3 regions of the Vibrio sp. VPAP30 genome follow, and region 2 is predicted to be linked to each of the others. Evidence: predicted binding sites of a transcription regulator. Region 2 holds the regulator's gene; each other region holds the start of a gene.

Region 1 (7,470 bases), on a different contig from region 2:
AGGGTGAATGGGTGTAAAGCTTTGCCGCTTCTAACTCAATCACCATACGCTCTCCCGGCGGGATAGACTCGCCGAGAAATTCGAATGCGCTATTCTTTTTAGCCTTTGCCACGAGTTTTAGTCCTTTTGCTTGCCGCATTTTTCTCAATAAATTCGACAATCATTCCAGCAATGTCTTTACCAGTTGCGGCCTCAATACCTTCAAGACCTGGAGATGAGTTTACTTCCATGACTAATGGACCGCGTTCTGATCTTAGTAGATCAACCCCGGCCACATTTAGACCCATTATTTTCGCAGCCGCGACCGCAGTGCGTCGCTCTTCTGGAGTAATCTTAATTAACGATGCGCTGCCACCACGGTGGAGGTTAGAGCGAAACTCGCCTTCTGCACCTTGACGCTTCATCGCAGCGATCACTTTATCGCCAATCACAAAGCAACGAATATCAGCACCTCCCGCTTCTTTAATGTATTCCTGAACCATGATATTGGCTTTCAGGCCCATAAAGGCTTCAACAACACTTTCTGCGGCCTTACGAGTTTCAGCCAGTACAACGCCGATACCTTGGGTCCCTTCTAGTAACTTAATAACAACTGGCGCACCGCCAACCATTTCAAGCAGGTCTTTCACGTCATCAGGTTTACTGGCAAAGCCAGTGATTGGCATGCCGATACCCTTGCGAGATAGCAGTTGCATGGAGCGTAACTTATCGCGAGAGCGAGTGATGGCTACCGACTCGTTAACTGGGTAAACGCCCATCATTTCAAATTGACGCAGTACCGCTGTGCCATAGAAAGTGACAGAAGCGCCAATGCGAGGAATGATGGCATCGAAACCAGACAGTTCTTCACCTTTAAAGTGAATTTCAGGTTTGTCTGAGTTGATGTTCATGTAGCAACGAAGTGCATCGATGACTTTTACCTCATGACCACGGTTTTTTGCCGCTTCAATCAAACGCTTGGTTGAGTACAAGCTAGCGTTACGAGATAAAATACCAATTTTCATTATTTGCTTTCCTCGAAAGGGACTAAAAACGATTCAACAGGGTCGACAACGATGCGGTTGTGCATGGCTGTACGGCCTAACAACATACGAAAAGTCATGTTTTCGCGATTAGTTAAGGTAATTTCAATTGGCCAAGTTTCGCCACCGATGCTCAAACTAGAGCTGATCACATAACGCGATTCTTCATGGCCACCTGAGTCGCGAACAATACGCTCATCAATGACTTCAGACTCACACATAATTTCTATGTCCGTATTATGCTGAATTGGGTGGATCCAGAAGCGAACCCATTGAGCTTCGTCCTTGTTAAAGCTCTCTACTTTGAATGCGTGTAAACACGAGGTCTTGGCTCCGGTATCGATTTTTGCATTAATTTTATCAATACCAAGGCTCGGTAGGCTGAGGGTCTCTCGCCAACCAACAAGTAGTTTTTCTTTCATCGCAGTAATAATAAGTTTGGGTCTGTTGGTCTTTCGCGGTTAAATTTTGTTCGAGATAAAATCGTTTTAGGCGCGGCAAGGGGTGTGTAGCTTAGTCATTCTAAGTAAATACCCCTTAACAAAGCATAAAACGATTTTAGCCGAACCCTTCGGGCAGCGTTTGTGGTTCATTTCTACTGCGTTATCGGCTTTTCATGTAGGCTAGCTACACTTCAAAGCCTCTGCCTTGTATAAATTTTCCACAAACAGCTGCAAAAATCAGCTCGAAAGATCAACAGACCCTAGAGAGTAATTAAGATGCTCGATTGAAGTGAGCATCCCCAACTTAACACGGTCGTTTTATGCCGAGTGTAGTGCCTGAAGAGGGCAGAGAATTTACCCTTAGGTGCTTCAACGAGGGCGACTCTAGCAACCATGATTCCCACTGACTAACGAAAAGAAATCACCGTGACGACAAAAAATATTTATGGATAGGAATTAGGGGGCAATAAAAAAAGCCAGCTAATGTAAGCTGGCTTTTAGGATTAGATTTAGTAATGAGAATTACGCTTTTTCAGGAATCGCTTCTAATAGGGCAACCATTTGATCCCAGAATAGGGCAACCGTATCAATCTTCACTTTCTCATCTGGTGAGTGTGGGAATTTGATGGTTGGGCCAAATGACACCATATCCATGTTTGGATAAGGTTCTTTGAACAGGCCACACTCAAGACCAGCGTGAATAACCATGATGTTTGGCTTGTGACCGTAGATGCCTTCGTACATGTCACGGAAGATAGCCATGATCTCTGAGTCTGCGTCTGGTTTCCAACCTGGGTAAGCACCTGAGAACTCAATTTGAGCGCCAGCCAGTTCAGCGACAGAAGTCAGCATGCCTTCTACTTGTTGACGGCCAGAATCAATCAGAGAGCGAACTAAGCACAAGACTTGGATTTGGTTTACTTCAGTAGTCACGACACCAACGTTTAGAGACGTTTCAACCACGCCTTCAATTTCATCACTCATGCGAATCACGCCGTTGGGGCAAGCATTTAATGCCGCGATAAAACGTTGCTGGTCTGCAACAGCTAAAACTTGTGAGTCTTTGTCGATCGTTTGATTGAACGAAACGATGTCTGTTTCCACTTTACCTAGCTCAGTACGAAGTAGGTTAGTGTAGAACTCGAATAACTCTGCCAGTTTAGCTTCATTTTCCGCTGGTACTGCTACGGTCACGAACGCTTCACGAGGAATCGCGTTGCGCAGACTACCACCTCGGAACTCGACAAGGCGAAGATCTAGCTCTTGCGCGTGACCTGCTAGGAATCGAGCAAGCAGTTTGTTGGCATTGCCGCGACCAGTATGAATGTCACAGCCTGAGTGACCACCTTTTAGACCTTTTAGGATCAGTTGACGAGTAGTAAAGCCTGCTGGAAGCGCTTCGCGTTTGATATCGAAAGTCATTTCACCATCAATACCACCGGCACAGCCCATGTAGACCTCGCCTTCTTGCTCTGAGTCGGTATTAAGAAGGATATCGCCTTCTAACCAACCCGCTTCAAGGCCGAATGCACCCGTCATGCCTGCTTCTTCGTCTACTGTTAGAAGCACTTCAATAGGACCGTGCTTGATTTCTGTTGAAGCCAGTACCGCAAGACAAGAGGCCATACCCATGCCATTGTCGGCACCTAGTGTGGTTCCCTTCGCTGTTACCCATTCACCATCAATGTATGGCTGAATTGGATCTTTTGTGAAGTCATGATCTGTGTCTTCATTCTTTTGTGGCACCATATCAATGTGTGCTTGTAGAACGACACCTTTCTTATTTTCCATGCCCGGCGTAGCTGGCTTTTTAATGAAAACGTTGCCAGTAGGATCACGGCGAACGTCTAAGCCTTGCTCTTTAGCCCAATCAACGATGTATTGTGCTAGGGCTTCTTCTTGTTTTGAAGGGTGAGGAATAGAACAGATCTTATCGAAAAACTGCCAAAGTGGAGCAGGTGATAAGCTGCTGATTTCAGAATGGAATTCAGACACGGATGACTCCTTAAAAAGAATAATGCCAGATTATGTGTTTGGTTTCTGCTATTAATCTGGCACAAAAACCTAAATCTGACCTATTGGGTAGAGGAGCACAGAATAGCACTCCCTGATTAAAGGGTGTAGTAAAAGCGGAAAGCAAATGTTTCGGTGCAATCACAAATTGTAGATTTCGTTTGACAATGCTTGTGCAACAAGATTTCTCGCTTTGTATTAAACTCAAACAATAAACTGATATATTTGTAATTTAATTACAAGATTGAATTGATCTAAGTCAGTTTATAAATTATTTGTGACTTTCGTCACTTTAAAGCTTGTAATTTAATTTCTTTAAGGTATATTTGTAACCAACTTCCAAAGCGAAGAGAAAATGCTCAAAGGATGAGTCCGATTTGTCGCCTCCAAGGAACCGAGAAATCAATATTTGTAATCCGTTTTAATTGATTTAGAAGGTGATAGTTATGAAAGGTTTACCAAGTGCAGCATTCTGGCTAAACAACTCTGTTTACACAGGCAGCTTTACTTACCCAACAAGCTTTGGTTACTAACCTCAAGCTTGTGATTCTCGAACAGTATGTTCACCCCTATTATTGGAATTTTTTTACAGCTCTGTATAGCTGACATGATTCAACCGCCACTCAAATTGAGTGGCGTTTTTTTATCTAAGCAAAGGTGCGCTCACAATTTGCCCACAAACTCTGTGGTTTCCCACCGCTAACTCATATCTCTCTGTTTTATTCGCATAAACACATATCGCATCCCGCATAAATATCCTAAATATCGTTGAAAGTTTATAACATGGTATAAAAAAGCACCTTTTTGAAATTTAAGGAATAAATCATTTTACTTTATGAAACATAAAGTTTTTTTACTTATCATCCACCATTATTGGTGTTTGAAAGAGGCTATGATTACCAGAAATATTGATTAGAGTCGTAATTCTATCTGGAATTTACTATTTGATGACTTTATAATTCGAGCCAATCGATTACGCAACCGTTTACTTTTACCCTTTAGGATTCGATCATGTTCGAAAAACTGTTCAAACTCAGTGAGAACGGCACAAACGTCAAAACTGAGGTCATTGCAGGTATTACTACCTTTTTGACGATGGCTTACATCATCTTTGTTAACCCTGCGATGCTTGCCGACGCCGGTATGGATAAAGGCGCTGTATTTGTTGCCACCTGTCTTGCAGCAGCAATCGGCTGTTTTATTATGGGTTTTGTTGCCAACTACCCAATTGCACTGGCACCAGGTATGGGACTTAACGCCTTCTTTACCTATGGGGTTGTCCTAGGTATGGGGCATTCTTGGCAGGTGGCTTTGGGTGCTGTATTTGTCTCGGGTATCATTTTTATGGCTTTGAGTATTTTCAAGGTACGTGAATGGATAATCAACTCGATTCCTATGTCACTGCGAACGGGGATCTCTGCCGGTATTGGCCTTTTCCTTGCGTTCATTGGCCTACAAAACTCAGGTATTGTTGTTGATAACCCTGCAACCTTAGTCGGCCTTGGCCACATTACCGGTTTGCAGCCAGCACTAGCGGCGCTAGGCTTCTTCCTAACTATCGGTTTGGTTTACCGCGGTGTACGCGGCGCAGTGATGATAGCGATTCTGATTATTACAGCGCTCGGTTTGATTCTAGGTGATGTTCAGTGGGGCGGTATTATGTCAACGCCACCAAGTGTTGCGCCAACCTTTATGCAAATGAATATTGTCGATGTATTTGAAGTGGGTATGATCTCGGTTGTGTTTGCTTTCTTGTTTGTCGATTTATTCGATACTGCGGGGACGTTAGTCGGTGTGGCGACAAAAGCTAATCTTATTAAAGAAGATGGCAAGCTTCCGCGCTTAAGCAAAGCGCTACTTGCTGATTCAACCGCAACGTCTGTAGGCGCCATGATTGGTACATCTAGCACGACTTCTTACGTCGAGTCGACGGCAGGTGTTGCAGCTGGTGGGCGTACTGGCCTGACTGCCGTTGTAGTTGGTGTTCTTTTTCTGTTGGCGCTATTTTTCTCGCCATTAGCCGGCATGATTCCAGCGTACGCTACTGCGGGCGCACTTTTCTACGTGGCAATTCTAATGATGTCTGGTTTAGTCAGTGTAGACTGGCGTGACCTGACAGAAGCGGCACCTGTTGTAGTCACCTGTCTACTAATGCCTCTGACATACTCAATCGCAGAAGGTATCGCACTTGGCTTTATCTCTTACGCGGCAATCAAGTTACTGAGTGGCCGCGGTCGTGAAGTGTCGATCAGTGTATGGGTGCTGTCAGCAGTCTTCATCATGAAGTATCTAGTCGCCTAATTGACAGCTAGCGGTTTCGTTCGCTAACTGTTGTCAGTTCGCTATTTTCGCCATAACAGTACATCTGTTATGGCGATTATTTTTGTTATTGGGATAAATTCCCCATTGGTATTGTATAGCGCCTGCGTTAAAATAAACGTTTGCGTAGCTTTTCCCCAGACTTGCCTGTTGCAATCGTCCAAGTTTCATTGACGTGTTGAGGGGATGCAGATTTTAAAACTATTAGGTTATTACAATGAGTAAAAAATTCATTATCACTTGGGACCAAATGCACACACTTTGTCGTGAATTGGCGGAAAAACAGATGCCAGCAGAGCAATGGAAAGGCATTTGGGCGGTAAGCCGTGGCGGTCTTGTCCCTGGAGCGATCTTGGCTCGTGAGCTGGGTATTCGTCATGTTGATACCATTTGTATTTCTAGCTACGACCACGACCACCAACGTGATATGACGGTTGTAAAAGCACCAGAAGGTGACGGTGAAGGCTTCCTAATTGTTGAAGACCTAGTAGATAGTGGTGACACCGCGCGCCAACTGCGTGAAATGTACCCGAAAGCAAAATTGATTGCTGTATGTGCGAAGCCTGCTGGTGTTGAGCTGCTTGATGATTATGTTGTCGATATTGCTCAAGATACTTGGATTGAACAGCCATGGGATATGTCAATTCAGTACATTGAGCCGATCAATCGCAAGCAAAAATAACTGATTGAACAATATAGCGACAGTTTCTTGATAAATGACCCTTTATTGGGTCATTTTTTTTATTACTATTTAATAAACGCAACTATTTAGGTCAGAATACATGCCTGAGGAAGTCAGTAAGAACCTCTCGGAGTCTCTGTTTGCTAATCATAAGCAAGCGAAAGAAACTTCTGCACTCACGCAATACATGCCAACAAGCGAAACCTTCTTAGAGGAAAAGCAAAAAGCGGATGGTTTTAAGTGGTATCGAAACTTACGCCGCCTTCAGTGGGCGTGGCAAGGTCTTGACCCTATCGAGATTGAGTCAGTCCTCGCAAAAATTGCGGCCTCAAAGCATTCTCGAACACATGAGGAGTGGCTTGATACCGTGATGGGTTACCACAGTGGTAACTGGACTTATGAGTGGATAAAGCTTGGAATGCTGCATCAAAAGCGCTCCTCTGAATTAAAAGGCGAAGCTGTGGCGGATGAAATGTTCAACGCATCTTTGTGTTTTAGTATTGCTGGCTACCCTCATCTCAAAAATGATAGCTTAGCCATCCAAGCACAAGTATTGGCGAGCAACGCTTATTCGGAAGCGGCAAATAAAACCAAATATATCGTCAAACGTATCGAAGTGCCTTATCAGCGCAAAACGATTGTTGCTCACCTCCATTTAACTAGCACTGAGAAACCACAACCTGTAGTTATGGTTACTGCTGGTCTAGATAGCCTTCAAACCGATCTGTGGAACCTGTTTAGAGATTACTTAGCTGAGAAAAACATCGCTATGTTAACCGTTGATATGCCATCGATAGGCCACAATACTCACTGGAACCTGACCGAAGATACCTCTTGTCTTCATCAGGCCGTCCTCAATGAGCTAAAAAGCCTTCCTTGGGTCGATCACCATCGTGTTGGTTTGATTGGCTTCCGTTTTGGTGGTAATGCCATGGTGCGTTTGTCTTTTATGGAACAAGAGAAAATCAAAGCTTGTGTCACGCTTGGGGCG
Region 2 (7,470 bases):
CGAATTCCATGCTGCTGGGCTTAAACCCTACCCAGCTCCCACCAATTATTTGGCTCATAACAACATTAGCCAAGCATGGGAAAAATACACACCCAAAGGTAAGTACCTCGAGCAAACTGAACGATACTGGCACGAGACATTGGGCCGAATCTGGCAAACCTTGAGAGATTGGGCGTCAGACTACGAAGAGCAAGCTCTTCAAGCCTCTGAAAGCAAACTGTAACTATCAGTATCTCTAGGTAGAAAAATACCGAGGCAAGCCTCGGTATTTTTATGCAAGTCACATGTTCCAACCGTCGAATTTAATCACCCGCGAACATATAGCCTTCACCATGAACGGTAACAAAAATCTGCGGATTCTTTGGATCGAACTCCATCTTAGCTCGCATGCGACGAATCAACACATCAATCGTGCGATCATTCGGCGCATCAACACGATGGCTGATCATATTCAAAATACGCTCACGGCTGAGAACCTGATTCGGGTATGAAGACAAAGCAACCAGCAGCTCATACTCTGCTTTAGTCAGCTTCACAGGCTCTCCATTTCGGCTTAAAGCGCGGCGCTGAACATCAAACGTCCACTCGCCAAAGCGAACAACATTATCATCTTGCTTCGCTGCGCTATCCACTCCTGACGAATTACGTGCAGCGGAAATTCGCCACAATAAGTTCTTAACTCGAACCAGTAGCTCTCGTAATTCAAAAGGTTTAGTGACATAGTCATCGGCGCCCATTTCGAGGCCAACAATTTTGTCGATGCTGTCCGTGCGTCCTGTTACTAGGATAATTCCAATGTCTGATTGACTGCGTAGTTCGCGAGTTAGCATTAATCCATCTTCACCCGGTAGATTAATATCCAACATCACCAAATCAATCGCGTTGTTTTGTAGCATGTCTCGCATCTGCTCACCGCTTTCTGCTTCGCTGACTTGGTAACCTTCGTTCTGAAAGTAGCCAACGAGCTTGCTGCGAGTCACTACGTCATCTTCTACTACTAGTACATGATAACTCATCTGCACCACTTAATTTGCATTGGGAATAGTTCTATCATTTATTCTATTCATAAATAGTAACATTTCTAGTATTTATCACTTTAAAAACGAGAAAGATGATTTTTTATTGATTCAAGACAAAACCTCCGCCCTTGTTAATAAATGCTCATAATTCGTCTTTTATTGTCACGTAAGCCATTACCGCTATTCATTTTTATTAGTTACACTAATAGGTAGTTATTTTGGGAGTGATACCTAATGCAAGAAATCAAAGCATTCAACGAAAAACGTGCAGAAATCTATTGGTGGCTTTCAAGCCTTTACGCCAAAGAGCTAACCGAAGAGAACCTTGAGCAGTACCATTCAGCTCAAATCCGCTCTTTCCTTACTGGCCTTGGCGAGAATGCCGATCTCAAACCGTCGATTGATCGTGTCATTGACGCACTCAATCGCTTGATCGATCGCGAAGATGCTCAGCTTGAATTAGCCGCTGACTTTTGTGATCTGTTTTTGAAATCTGACCGCGACTCTGCACTGCCTTATGCTTCTATGTACATCGGCGAGTCGGGCCTACTCGATGACAAGCCGGCGAAAGAGATGGAAGCGTTAATGCTAGAGCATGGCGTTGCTGTCGATGAAAGCTTAAACGAGCCTGCTGATCACATTGCCATTGAACTCGATTTTCTAGGCAATCTCATCATTCGCTCCAATGAACTCGAACAAGAGCGCCATATTGAAGAAGCACTTATCGAGCAAGAGAGCTTCATTCGCCAGCACATTCTAAGCTGGGCACCTAAGTTTTCGGCTAAGTGCCAAACGCTCGATGAGTTCGGTTTTTACTCTGCTATTACGTCTCTAACAGTGGCATTCTTGGAATTGGACTGCGCATACTTAATCGGCGAGTAGAGTCTGACAATGTGAACTGGCACAGGTCAGGACAACGAATTTTGTTTGCCCTCAGTCAGATTGCGGTCTAAAATCGTGACCGCAAACGATAAAAATGAACTATTCAAATACAAACCGCTAAATAAGAGCGGTTTTTGTGTTTCTGATACTTTCTGCCAACTTATTCTAAACTGAATATATTCTCGTGGCAGTCATCGACAGGACAGAATTTATGGCCACTATTAAAGATGTTGCTCGCCTTGCAGGTGTTTCAACAACCACCGTGTCTCACGTCATCAACAAGACACGCTTTGTTGCAGAAGCGACACAAGAAAAAGTGATGGAAGCGGTAAATGAGCTTAACTACGCGCCAAGTGCCGTTGCGCGAAGCCTTAAGTGCAACACAACTCGCACAATTGGTATGCTAGTTACTCAATCGACTAACCTATTTTTCTCTGAAGTTATCGACGGCGTAGAAAGCTACTGTTATCGCCAAGGTTACACTCTGATCTTGTGTAACACAGGTGGTATCTATGAAAAGCAGCGTGACTACATTCGTATGCTTGCTGAAAAGCGGGTAGATGGCATTCTAGTCATGTGTTCCGATCTGACTGAAGAGCTGAGCGAGATGTTAGATCGCCACAAGGACATCCCTAAAGTTGTTATGGATTGGGGGCCAGAAAGCTCTCAAGCAGATAAGATCATCGACAACTCAGAAGAAGGTGGATACCTTGCGACCAAGTATTTAATCGAGCATGGCCACAAGGAGATTGCTTGCCTGAGCGGTCACTTTGAAAAAGCAGCTTGTGTCGAACGTATTCGAGGCTTCAAGCGTGCTATGGCTGAAGCTAAACTGCCCGTCAATGAAGACTGGATCTTAGAAGGCAACTTTGAGTGTGATACCGCGGTATTGGCGGCAGATAAGATCGTAGCAATGGATAACAAGCCGACAGCTGTGTTCTGTTTCAACGATACAATGGCATTAGGCCTGATGAGTCGATTACAGCAGAAAGGCATTCAAATCCCGCAAGATATGTCGGTGATTGGTTACGACAATATTGAGCTTGCAGAATACTTCTCTCCTCCACTAACAACGGTTCACCAACCAAAACGACGTGTAGGTAAAAACGCCTTTGAGATCCTTCTAGAGCGCATTAAAGATAAAGAACATGACAAACGCGTGTTCGAAATGCACCCTGAAATCGTCGAGCGTAAAACCGTTCGCAATCTAAATAAGTAACCTCAAGTCAAACGCTTAGCTAGTAGTCGTTTTATTGGCTAAGCGTATATATCCCCCCTATTTATTGAACCAATATCACATTTATCCCATTCAAATGTGATGCTCTGCGCAGTTTTATTTATTCTTAAAATGTTCGATTAATGCCACGAACAGGGCAAACCACTCCGAAAGGGTGGGACGCAAAGCCTCCGGCCTTAAACAATTTATTGTCTGGTAGCGGGGTTGCCGATGGCGAATATGCAAACTGTCATACCGTTTTTACTTGTTCTTGAGCTCGTATGACACCTTACTGACATTGTATCTGCATTATTTTGCTAATCTCTCGGACCTGCATTGGTGGCGTATACATATACACCGAGAAAACACAGCATGGATAAACCAATACTAAAAGACTCAATGCGTTTGTTTGAGCAGTTAGGCCATATTAAGTCTCGCTCAATGTTTGGTGGTTTTGGCATTTTTGCCGATGACACCATGTTCGCACTTGTAGTCAACGATAAGCTTCACGTACGCGCGGATGCCACTCTCGCTAAACAGTTTAAATCTCAAGGGCTCGAACCCTATGTTTACAAAAAACGTGGTTTCCCTGTCGTAACTAAGTACTTTGCTTTGTGTGACGATTTGGCGTCAGACAGCAGTAAAGCCCTAGAGATTGCTAACGTCGCACTCAGAGCAGCGAACGTAGAAAAACAAAGTCAGTCGCAAGCAAAACCAAATCGCTTGAAAGATCTACCTAACCTAAGGCTCGCTACTGAGAGAATGCTTAAAAAGGCAGGTATTGAGTCGGTTAAAAACCTTGAAGACGTCGGTGCAGTTCACGCTTTCAAAGCCATTCAATCCACACACTCTGCCGATGTAAATATCGAACTTTTATGGGCATTGGAAGGCGCGATCAACGGAACTCACTGGTCGGTCATTCCTCAAAGCCGTCGTCAAGAGCTATTAACTCAAGTTAGTTAATCAAGCAGTACTTATCTAAGAAGTCAGCCACAGCGCTGACTTTTTTATTTTTATCCATCGCAATGAAATTTGCTGCTTGCTTTCCCTGTCTTGTCTAGTAACACTTAATACATCTATCCTCGATGTAAGATGGAGCAGCTTCAACATGAATAAAAAAATCGTCCTTGGTATTCTCTTCGTTGCACTAATTGTTTTACTAGGCGTAAACTTTGGTCAATATCTCACGCTGGAAAATGCGAAAGCCCAACAAGCTGAGTTGGCTACCTTTATTGCCGACAACTTTACGGTTGCAGCGGCCACTTATTTTCTGGCTTACATAGCTATTACGGCCTTTTCTATCCCCGGAGCTGCAGTTGTGACGCTGCTAGGCGCCGCACTATTTGGTTTCTGGACTAGCCTACTGCTGGTTTCATTCGCCAGTACAATAGGTGCAACCCTTGCATTTTTAAGTAGTCGATATTTGCTACGTGATTGGGTACAGAGCAAATTTGGTGAGAAACTCAATGCCATTAACCAAGGCGTTGAGAAAGACGGTGCATTCTACCTTTTTTCTCTTCGCTTGATTCCAGTGTTCCCATTTTTCCTGATCAACTTGCTCATGGGTTTAACCCCAATCGCAACGGTACGTTTTTACCTTGTTAGCCAATTAGGCATGTTGCCTGGCACCGCTGTCTACTTGAACGCTGGCACGCAACTGGCTCAAATTGAAAGCTTGTCTGGCATAGTGTCTCCGACGGTGCTGGCATCTTTTGCCTTATTGGGACTGTTCCCCGTCATTGCTAAATGGATCATGGCGAAGGTTAAGGCCTCTCCTTCAACTTCAAATGGCAATGCTTGATGAGAATCTACTCGGCATCGACACCTACCGAAGCTCACATTGTTTGTGAGCTTTTAAAGTCTTGCCATATCGAATGTGAAGTACGCGGAGAAGGCGTATTTGGCTTACAGGGTGAAGTGCCATTTGGAGAGAGCAGCGAACCTTACATCTGGCTGCTGAATCACAGTCAAATCATTCAAGCCAATGCAGTCATCAAAGAGTTTAGGAATGCGCAGATAGGTTCAAATTGGAACTGTAGCAATTGTGGTGAGTCCAACGAGTCCCAGTTTGGCGCATGTTGGCAATGCGGCGAAACTGCACCTTAACTGTTAGGCGCTTTAATTTGCTGCTGAATAAACGAAATTGAGTGGTGATTGAACTCTTCTGGTCGTTCAACGTTACAAACGTGTCCGCAGTCACGAATTTCTTGAAGCTGACTCTGCCTATGGACTGCGACCATCTCTTTCACGGGCTGGATAAACATATAGTCCCGTTCTCCCATCAAATAGAGGGTTGGTATTGGTAACTCTCTATCTTTGAAATACTTCATCAGAGGATTGACTTCGGCAGTAAGGATAAACCAACGCTTAAATTCTTTTTGACACAGTTTCTTTGCTTCGTGGATAAATAGGTGTCGAGACTCTCTTTGAGTACGCTGTGGCATCACGATATAAGCAAATAGGCTATACAGCCACATGTAAGGCACGACATGCTTACACATACCGCCTAAACGGACCAATATCTGTGAACGCACGTTAAACCGCGTGACAGCGCCGCCAAGCACCATTGACTTTACTCGATCTGTCGCAAGCTCTGCCAAATTTCGAACAATAATCGTACCCAGTGACATTCCAACAAAATGCGCTGAACGAATCTTAAGATGATCTAGTACCTTTAAGATGTCCATTGTTACCGATTTGAATGTGTAGCGATTGGCGATCAGCTCTTTGATCAGTTGGTTGGATTTGCCGTGACCTCGAAGGTCGATTAGCAACAAATTAAAGTGCTGCTTGTACGCTTTAATCTGTTTAAACCAGATTGATGAACTTCCACCAGCACCATGCACAAAAACGACCCATTCATCGCTTGTTGGGTGGGCATAGGTTTTGTGGAAAAGTAAAGCGTCACTCATATTTAAAAACGAATACTCAAGTTCAAAATTTGGTTACGGAGATTAGCATAAACATAGAGGGATTTACGTCAAAATGCGTCAAATCTTAATTATTCTTTTATTAAAAATGTAAGCAACCATCAAAAAGGCGCCTTTAAGACGCCTTATTTCATATCGTTTTCAGCTTAATGCACTACGGTACAAAGTTATATATTCATCCGCCGCTTTGTTCCAACAGAAGTCTTGCTCCATAGCATAAAGCTGCGCGCGTTTAACTTCATTGGGCTGCTGAGCATACAGTAACAAAGAACGCTGCAAAACATGAAGCAAAGCCGCTGGCTCGGGCTCATAGAAGACAAACCCAGTTGCAACCTCAGGATCTGCATCATAATCATTAACGCTATCTCTTAGGCCCCCAACACCACGCACAATTGGCAATGTGCCATAAGCCATACTATAAATTTGGTTCAAACCACAAGGTTCAAATTCTGACGGCATAATGAAAAAATCGGAGCCTGCTTCAACCAAGTGCGCCAGTTCGTTATCGTAGGCCTCCACAAAAACAAAATTATCACTGTGTTGTGCCGCCACCTCTTTAAGCTGAGCGGCAAGAGCTGGATCTCCGGTACCAACGATGACCACTTGAACCTGGTACTTGAGAAAGTCTCCAAGTATTGGCAACAAATAGTGGACACCCTTTTGATGAGTCAGACGACAAACCATGCCATAGACTGCAATATCTTGTGCCTCTAGTCCTACTCGCGCCTGCAACTCACGTTTACATGCTTTTTTACCACGAATCATACTCTGACGATTTGGCTTGTAATTGACTGGCAAATAGGTGTCATTCTGCGGATTCCAAGCTGTGTAGTCACAACCATTGAGAATACCGACCAAATCAGCAGAGCGCTGCTGGAACTCGGCCGCCATACCATGGCTTCCTAGCTCGGTTTTAAGTTCCTCTGCATAAGTCGGGCTCACGGCATTGATCTTATCTGCATTCATCACTCCAGCTCTCAGCATGGTAACGTGCGTCAAGCTCACCGCAGCATCGGGGACGTAGTGGGTATGCATTTCAGGTAAGTTTGGCAACTCATCGTAACTAAACACCCCTTTAAAAACCGCATTATGCACCGACAGAATGCTTTTTATCTCTACATAAAAGCTATCTAACGCATAACGGTGTTTAAGCAAATACGGAACGAAACCGGTATGCCAATCATTGGCGTGAACAATATCAGGCTGAAAGCCGAGTTTCGGCAACATATCAAGACAGGCAGCGCTAAAAAACGCAAAGCGCTCACCATTGTCTAAATAAGCCTGATTGTTCTCTGCGTACATTTCTGCTCTATCGAAGTACTGAGGACAATCTATAGCGTAAACAGGGACACCTGCGATCTCTAACTGTTTGACTCGATAATTAGTATGAGGCCAATGCTCTAAATGAGTATCAAGTATCACC
Region 3 (7,470 bases), on a different contig from region 2:
TGGTGTAACTAATAGGTGCACTTACTGCAAGCGCATAGCGGAAAGGGGAACTATAAGAACGAACATTCGTCTCAACGAGTGCAATGTTTGAGACGTTTATATGAGAACAGCACTGTTTCTCGAAACAGGTACCGCCGGGGTCGCAACAACCCACCTCAGTCGTTGGTGTCGCTGATACTAAACCACATCCACCAAACTCTATCTTCTGCACGACAGAGTTAGAAGTGTGATGAGGGGAAACGTGATGAGAAGAGACTTCCGCCTGTGCTGCACTACTAAGCAGCACAATGGATAGCAATGCGCTTAGCAAAAAACAAATTGTGGATGTATAGCGAAGCAGCATCACACACTCTCATCACAAAGGGGTTGATGAAAAGATAATCGGCCATTCAGAAAATAACAATATGATTTGAGAAGACTTTACACTTCTTTACCTCATCCTGCCCGACAGATAACCTTACTCATCTTTCTCGGCGGTATTGTTATCAATATACGGCCAATAATGATGCCCCACTCGAATCACCATTGTCGCTACCGCCAAAATTAACGCCGCCACTGAAAGCCAAACTACCAATACCGCATCCAACTCTTTCATGCCTAAGGTGATGTATCGAGCGATCGCCATCATGGCAATGTAGATTGGGTAGCGCACAGGGATCTTACCGTTCATCACGAACTGCTTAACCATCGCCAGCACTTCGAGATAGATAAACATCAACAAGATATCGGTCAGCAGGACGCGCTTTTCAGTAAAGACATGGACAAACTCTTCGACCATCGCAAACAGCGTCGCAAGCGTGATCGCCACTAGCAGCACAGCCTCTAATGAGTGGAAGATTTTAAGAAATGGCTTGCTGAATGATTTAGGAAGATTGGAAGGCATAATCCCTATCCGTGATAAAAACTAATAGGCATCCAGTTTACCACGAGATGTATGACAAAGAAGTGAGCGGTCGTCATTCTTTAGCCGATAACCGCTCTCTAAGTTGTGATTTACTATAGCAGCAGCAAGTAAGCTAAGAATACCGCAGACAGAGCATAGATAATTGGGTGAACCTGCTTACCTTTACCCGCAACCACCATAGTAAATGCGTAGCTGATAAAGCCCATCGCCATACCGTTGGCAGGAGAGAAGCTCAGAACCGTAAACATGATGGTAAAGAACGCAGCAATACGAGACTCTTTCTTGTCCCAATCAATCTGGCCTAAACGACCAATCATGTAGATGCCCACCACAACCATAGCCGGAGCAACCATGGCTGCCGAGAAGATAGAAAATAGTGGATATAGGAATAGCGACACAAGGAACAGACCTGATACCACAACCGCCGCAAGACCGGTTTTCGCCCCTTGAGAAGAAGCAATACCCGACTCAGAGAACGCAGTAATTGACGTTGTACCGAGCACCGAGCCAATCACAGTTCCCCCGGCATCCGCAACTAGGGCTGAACGAGCGTTAGGTACTTTGCCATCTTTGTCGATAATGCCTGCATCACGGCCGACACCAACTATCGTGCTCATGCCATCAAAGAAGTCGACAATCAGGAAAATCACCACAACAAACAGCAGATCGAACATCTTGTCTGCGGTTAGGCCAGAGAAATCAAACACGGCACCAAACGTGCTCGCCATGCTTGGCGGCGCCGTCACTATCTGCTCAGGAATTGGCGCATTAGATGTGCCCATCACCATATCGGCAATCAACGTTAGACCGATCGCACTAACAAATGAGATAAACGTCGCCAGCTTGATATCTCGCACCATACAACCAAGGGCAATAAAGATACTGATATAAGCGATGATCACCTGTGGTTCAGTAATGTTACCCATACCGACAAGGACAAACTTGTTATCGACGATGATGCCCGCATTCTTCAAACCTAAAAAGGCGATAAACAGACCAAGCGATACCGTAATCGCGTTCTTCAGATCGTTAGGAATCGACTCTATCAGAGATCTACGAATATTAGTCAGGGAAAGAAGGAGATAGAACACACCCGATAAAAAGATGCCAAATAGGGCTTCATTCCACACTAGCGCAACCGAGCCGCTGAGTAGCATCCCTTTGAAGAAACCATTCATACTCATGCCAGGCGCGAGCATAACTGGATAATTACCCCAAACACCCATAATAAAAGTCGCGATTGCCGCTGCCAGTGCTGTTGCTGTAAACACCGCACCTTTATCCATCCCAGGGATTCCCCCCAAAATGGCTGGGTTAACCGCCAAAATATAGCTCATCGCTAAGAAGGTAATAAAGCCTGCGTACAGCTCGGTACCTAAGGTTGTTTTTCGCTCAGCAATTTTAAATACTGATTCCAGTACACCAGGCTGACTCTGGGCTTTTAGAGTTGATTCGAGACTCACAATGAAACCTTTATAAGTGGGGTAAACAGTAAACGGGTTCAATGCTGCGAAAAGAGATAGGCGCATAAGCTACTGTAGTCACTAAGGTAGGCTCAGTGGTAGAAACGTCCAATCCATTTTATTAGACATATACAGCATTTAATCGTTTGCGCGGATTGTAAGGATCTCGAATAAAAACTCAACGCTTTTCTCTGCTAAATACACAACAATAGCAAACGATTGCTTCAGGCGGTGAATCTGTTGAATATTGTCTTAGTACTCTGCTGGCTGAAAACTGTGATAACTAATCAGTTATTGCAAGTTGTCCTAAATAGGCGAATTATGCTACTCTTCGCCTCCATTTTTCTGGCCTAAATTTCACCACTTCGGTGTTTCTATGTGGTCAGTGCTATCTTTAAACATGTCAGTATTATCTACTGACAGTTATCAAACCAAATGTGGGATCGTACCTATGGGTAAAGGCACTCTATATATCGTATCTGCACCAAGTGGTGCTGGAAAGTCTAGTCTGATTTCAGCCATGCTAGAAACTAACCCAACCTACGCGATGAAAGTGTCGGTCTCTCATACTACTCGCGGTATGCGCCCTGGTGAGCAAGATGGTGCTCACTACCACTTCGTACAGAAAGAACACTTTGAAGAGCTGATTGATAAAGGTGAGTTCCTTGAGTATGCCGAAGTGTTTGGCAACTACTACGGCACGTCGCGGGTTTGGATTGAAGAAAACCTCGACAAAGGCATTGATGTATTCCTAGATATCGACTGGCAAGGTGCTCGCCAAATCCGTGAACAAATGCCTTTAGCGAAAAGTCTGTTTATCCTACCGCCATCAAATGGTGAGCTAGAGCGTCGCCTTAACGCTCGCGGACAAGACAGCGATGCCGTGATTGCTAAGCGCATGGCGGAAGCAAAATCGGAAATCTCACACTACGCTGAGTACGACTACGTGATCATCAACGATGATTTCGACACTGCCTTGATGGACTTTAAAGCCATCATACGCGCAGAAAGATTGAAGCAAGACAAGCAAGCTGCTAAATATAAAGGCATGCTTGATGCGCTTTTAGCTGAGTAAATAGCAGGAAACACAAACAGATCCTAGACACTAGGAACTGTCAGCCTGTATAATTTCTCGTCATTCAAAAATTTAGTTAACTAATTTGGAGTTCTCATGGCACGCGTAACTGTACAAGACGCTGTTGAAAAAGTTGGCAACCGTTTCGACCTAGTTCTAATTGCGGCACGCCGCGCTCGTCAAATGCAAACTGGTGGCAAAGATTCACTAGTGCCAGAAGAGAATGATAAGCAAACGGTTATCGCTCTACGCGAAATCGAAGAAGGCCTTATCACTAAAGAGATTCTTGATGCACGTGAGCGTCAAGAGCAGCAAGAGCAAGAAGCCGCTGAACTAGCAGCTGTAAGCAGCATCGCTCACAGCCGCTAATTAGCCTTCTCGTCACAACAACTATCTTCCGGGCCTAAAGTTTGTATCTATTTGATAGCCTCAAAGACGTTGCCCAAGAATACCTAACAGAGCCTCAAATTGAGGCTCTGCGTCAATCTTATGTGGTAGCGAAAGATGCCCATGAAGGGCAAACCCGCTCTAGTGGGGAACCTTATATCATCCACCCTGTTGCTGTAGCTCGTATCTTGGCTGAAATGCGCCTTGATATTGAAACCCTACAAGCAGCCCTTCTTCACGACGTTATTGAAGATACCGAAGTCACCAAAGAAGAGCTTGAAGCTCAATTTGGCAATACCGTTGCAGAGCTGGTGGATGGCGTTTCTAAGCTTGATAAGCTTAAGTTTCGCGATCGCAAGGAAGCTCAGGCAGAAAACTTCCGTAAGATGGTTCTTGCCATGGTGCAAGACATCCGCGTTATTCTGATCAAACTTGCTGACCGTACGCACAATATGCGCACGCTCGGTGCTCTTCGTCCAGACAAAAAACGTCGTATCGCCCGCGAAACACTAGAAATCTATTCTCCACTAGCGCATCGCCTTGGTATCCACAACATCAAAACTGAGCTCGAAGAGCTAGGTTTTGAAGCGCTCTACCCGAACCGCTATCGCGTTCTTAAAGAGGTAGTTAAAGCAGCGCGTGGTAATCGAAAGGAGATGATTCAACGTATTCATGACGAGATTGAAGGTCGCCTTGAAGAAGTCGGCTTGAAAGCGCGTGTTTTTGGTCGAGAGAAAAACCTTTTCTCCATCTACAACAAGATGAAGACCAAAGAACAACGCTTCCATACCATTATGGATATCTACGCTTTCCGCGTGGTAGTCGATAATGCCGATACCTGTTACCGAGTGCTTGGTCAGGTTCATAGCCTCTACAAGCCGCGTCCGGGTCGCATGAAAGACTACATCGCGGTACCAAAAGCGAACGGCTATCAATCTATCCACACTTCAATGGTTGGCCCTCATGGTGTACCGGTTGAAGTTCAGATCCGTACCGAAGATATGGATCAAATGGCAGACAAAGGTGTCGCGGCTCACTGGTCATATAAAGGTACCGGAGAGCGCACAGGCACAACAGCGCAAGTCAAAGCTCAACGTTGGATGCAAAGCCTGCTTGAGCTACAACAAAGCGCCGGTAATTCATTTGAATTCATCGAGAACGTTAAATCGGATCTGTTCCCAGACGAGATTTACGTCTTTACACCAAAAGGTCGCATTGTCGAGCTGCCTGTTGGCGCAACTGCGGTAGATTTCGCTTATGCCGTACATACTGATGTTGGTAATACCTGTGTCGGTGCTCGTGTTGATCGTAACCCTTACCCACTGAGTAAATCGCTGAAAAACGGTCAGACGATTGAGATAATCAGTGCTCCGGGGGCACGCCCCAATGCTGCATGGCTCAACTACGTGGTGACGTCTCGTGCTCGTACTAAGATCCGTCAGGTTCTGAAAACTATGCGCCGTGAAGAGTCGATTACACTGGGTCGCCGCCTGCTTAACCATGCCTTGGGCGAACTTTCTCTATCAGATATCGATGAAGAGAACATCAACCATGTTCTGACCGATCTAAAAGTAGACTCGATCGACGATCTGCTGGCAGATATCGGTCTTGGTGAATTAATGAGCATTGTCATTGCGCGTCGCTTATTGGGCGATGCTGATGAGCTGACAGAAGTTGAAAGTAATAACGACGGTAAGAAGAAACTGCCGATCCGCGGTGCGGAAGGTATTTTGCTGACGTTCGCCAACTGTTGTCACCCGATCCCAGATGACCACATTATCGCTCACGTTTCACCGGGCCGAGGTCTGGTGGTCCACCGCGAGATGTGTCCGAATGTACGCGGTTATCAGAAAGAGCCGGATAAGTACATGGCGGTGGAATGGTCTGATGATTACGACAAAGAGTTCATCACTGAAGTCACTGTCGACGTTCAAAATCGTCAAGGTGCACTCGCAGAGCTGACAAATGTTATTTCAAAAACGGGCTCAAACATTCACGGACTTTCAACCGAAGAGCGTGATGGTCGCTTATACACAGTGACAGTACTGCTAACGACCAAAGATCGTGTTCACCTTGCTGGCATTATGCGTAAGATTAAAGCCATGCCACAGACGCTAAAAGTTCGTCGCCGCAAGAACTAACCGTTTGATTTAAATACTTAATCGCCCTTGAAATCACCATTTCAAGGGCTTTTCTTTTGTGTAAGATTATGAATTTAGAACGCTACAATCGTATCCAACAAGTCCTCAAGGCCCGCCAAGCTGATTTAACCCTTTGTCTGGAAGAAGTTCACAAGCCAAACAACGTTTCTGCCGTTATCCGTACTGCCGATGCAACGGGTATTCACAAGATTCACGCGGTATGGCCAAATGAGATGCGTACACTGAGCCATACTTCTGCTGGTGCTCGTAACTGGGTAGACGTTGAAACGCATGACTCTATCGACGAGGCTATTACTGAACTTAAAGCCCAAGGTATGCAGGTTCTCGTCACTAATCTATCCGAAACTGCGGTCGATTTTCGAGAAATTGACTACACCAAACCAACTGCGATTATTCTCGGCAGTGAAAAGGTCGGGGCTTCTGAAAAAGCGAAGCAACTTGCCGATCAGGACATCATCGTGCCTATGGTAGGCATGGTGCAGTCTCTCAACGTATCGGTAGCCAGTGCAGTCATTCTTTATGAAGCACAGCGTCAACGCGAAGCCGCTGGCATGTACGACAATAATGTCAGCTCTGTACCAGAGGAAACCATTCATCGCCTACTGTTCGAACGTGGCCATCCAGTGCTAGCTAAAGTCGCCAAGCGCAAAAAGCTCCCTTACCCGCCACTAGACGAACAAGGCCAGATCATCGCCGATGACGAATGGTGGGCAGAGATGCAGAAGAAATAGCTGCTCTAACGTCTGTCATCCTCAAGACGAGGGATGAACGAGTTGGTGATCTCTTCAAGCAAGTAGAAGACTTCTGGAGATTCCCTACTCCTTCCTTCGTCAGTCTATGGAATGACAATTAGTTTCTCCAAAGGCGAATAACAATCACGCTTTCCATAGCGCAGCGTTCTATAGGACGAAGTCCGTTCTAGAATCCCAAACGAAGCGTTCTCGCGGGCGTAGCCCGATCTCTCACTCGATTTTTTCCTGTACAAAAACACAGCCCAATGGTTAACTAACAGGGTCTTATCTAACTCACTGAGTCACTTACTCAAAATAACGAGCGAGCTGTGTCATGTCCCAACTGCTATCTGCGATTCCTCTCACCTCTCTCACTGGCGTTGGCGCCAAAGTAGCCGAGAAGTTAGCCAAAGTTGGGCTCAATAGCGTTCAAGATCTCCTTTTTCATCTTCCACTGCGCTATGAAGATCGCACTCGTATCTACCCGATTGTAAAACTGCATGCAGGTTTGTGGGCGGCGGTACAAGGCAAGGTGATGAGTGTTGATACCTTGTTTGGCAAACGTAAAATGCTGTCAGTGAAAATCAGTGATGGTAACGGCACCATCACACTGCGTTTTTTCAATTTTACTGCTGGAATGAAGAACAACTTCGCCGAAGGTAAAACCGTTCACGCTTATGGTGAAATCAAGCGTGGTGGCTACGGACTAGAGATTGTCCATCCAGATTATAAATTCTACACACCGAAC

Evidence for each region. Region 2 encodes PurR, which represses purine synthesis genes. Its sites were predicted from a motif close to TNANGNAAACGTTTNCNTNA; they were not measured.
Region 1: ZX61_RS00735 (NCS2 family permease) is a predicted target of PurR. The motif match lies at 4,452-4,471, and genes of this name have one in related genera.
Region 3: ZX61_RS08000 (NCS2 family permease) is a predicted target of PurR. The motif match lies at 2,575-2,594, and genes of this name have one in related genera.

The regions. Positions count from the first base shown of each region.
Region 1 covers NZ_LBLS01000008.1:47,790-55,259, reverse strand. The annotation lists gene ZX61_RS00755 (succinylglutamate desuccinylase/aspartoacylase family protein) at 1-139, opposite strand, end outside; gene rimK (30S ribosomal protein S6--L-glutamate ligase) at 99-1,004, opposite strand; gene ZX61_RS00745 (ATP-dependent zinc protease family protein) at 1,004-1,444, opposite strand; gene ZX61_RS00740 (aminoacyl-histidine dipeptidase) at 1,988-3,460, opposite strand; gene ZX61_RS00735 (NCS2 family permease) at 4,490-5,779, shown strand; gene tet(34) (oxytetracycline resistance phosphoribosyltransferase domain-containing protein Tet(34)) at 6,015-6,479, shown strand; gene frsA (esterase FrsA) at 6,580-7,470, shown strand, end outside.
Region 2 covers NZ_LBLS01000043.1:491,560-499,029, reverse strand. The annotation lists gene elyC (envelope biogenesis factor ElyC) at 1-223, shown strand, start outside; gene torR (two-component system response regulator TorR) at 303-1,016, opposite strand; gene torD (molecular chaperone TorD) at 1,254-1,901, shown strand; gene purR (HTH-type transcriptional repressor PurR) at 2,113-3,120, shown strand; cyclic di-GMP riboswitch class I at 3,264-3,350, shown strand; gene ZX61_RS22470 (TfoX/Sxy family DNA transformation protein) at 3,490-4,080, shown strand; gene ZX61_RS22465 (TVP38/TMEM64 family protein) at 4,226-4,918, shown strand; gene ZX61_RS22460 (DUF2007 domain-containing protein) at 4,918-5,223, shown strand; gene ZX61_RS22455 (alpha/beta fold hydrolase) at 5,220-6,029, opposite strand; gene glgA (glycogen synthase GlgA) at 6,189-7,470, opposite strand, start outside.
Region 3 covers NZ_LBLS01000019.1:45,425-52,894, reverse strand. The annotation lists gene ZX61_RS23650 (hypothetical protein) at 1-343, opposite strand, end outside; gene ZX61_RS08005 (phosphate-starvation-inducible protein PsiE) at 458-883, opposite strand; gene ZX61_RS08000 (NCS2 family permease) at 997-2,367, opposite strand; purine riboswitch at 2,423-2,522, opposite strand; gene gmk (guanylate kinase) at 2,819-3,442, shown strand; gene rpoZ (DNA-directed RNA polymerase subunit omega) at 3,539-3,811, shown strand; gene spoT (bifunctional GTP diphosphokinase/guanosine-3',5'-bis pyrophosphate 3'-pyrophosphohydrolase) at 3,853-5,970, shown strand; gene trmH (tRNA (guanosine(18)-2'-O)-methyltransferase TrmH) at 6,039-6,722, shown strand; gene recG (ATP-dependent DNA helicase RecG) at 7,057-7,470, shown strand, end outside.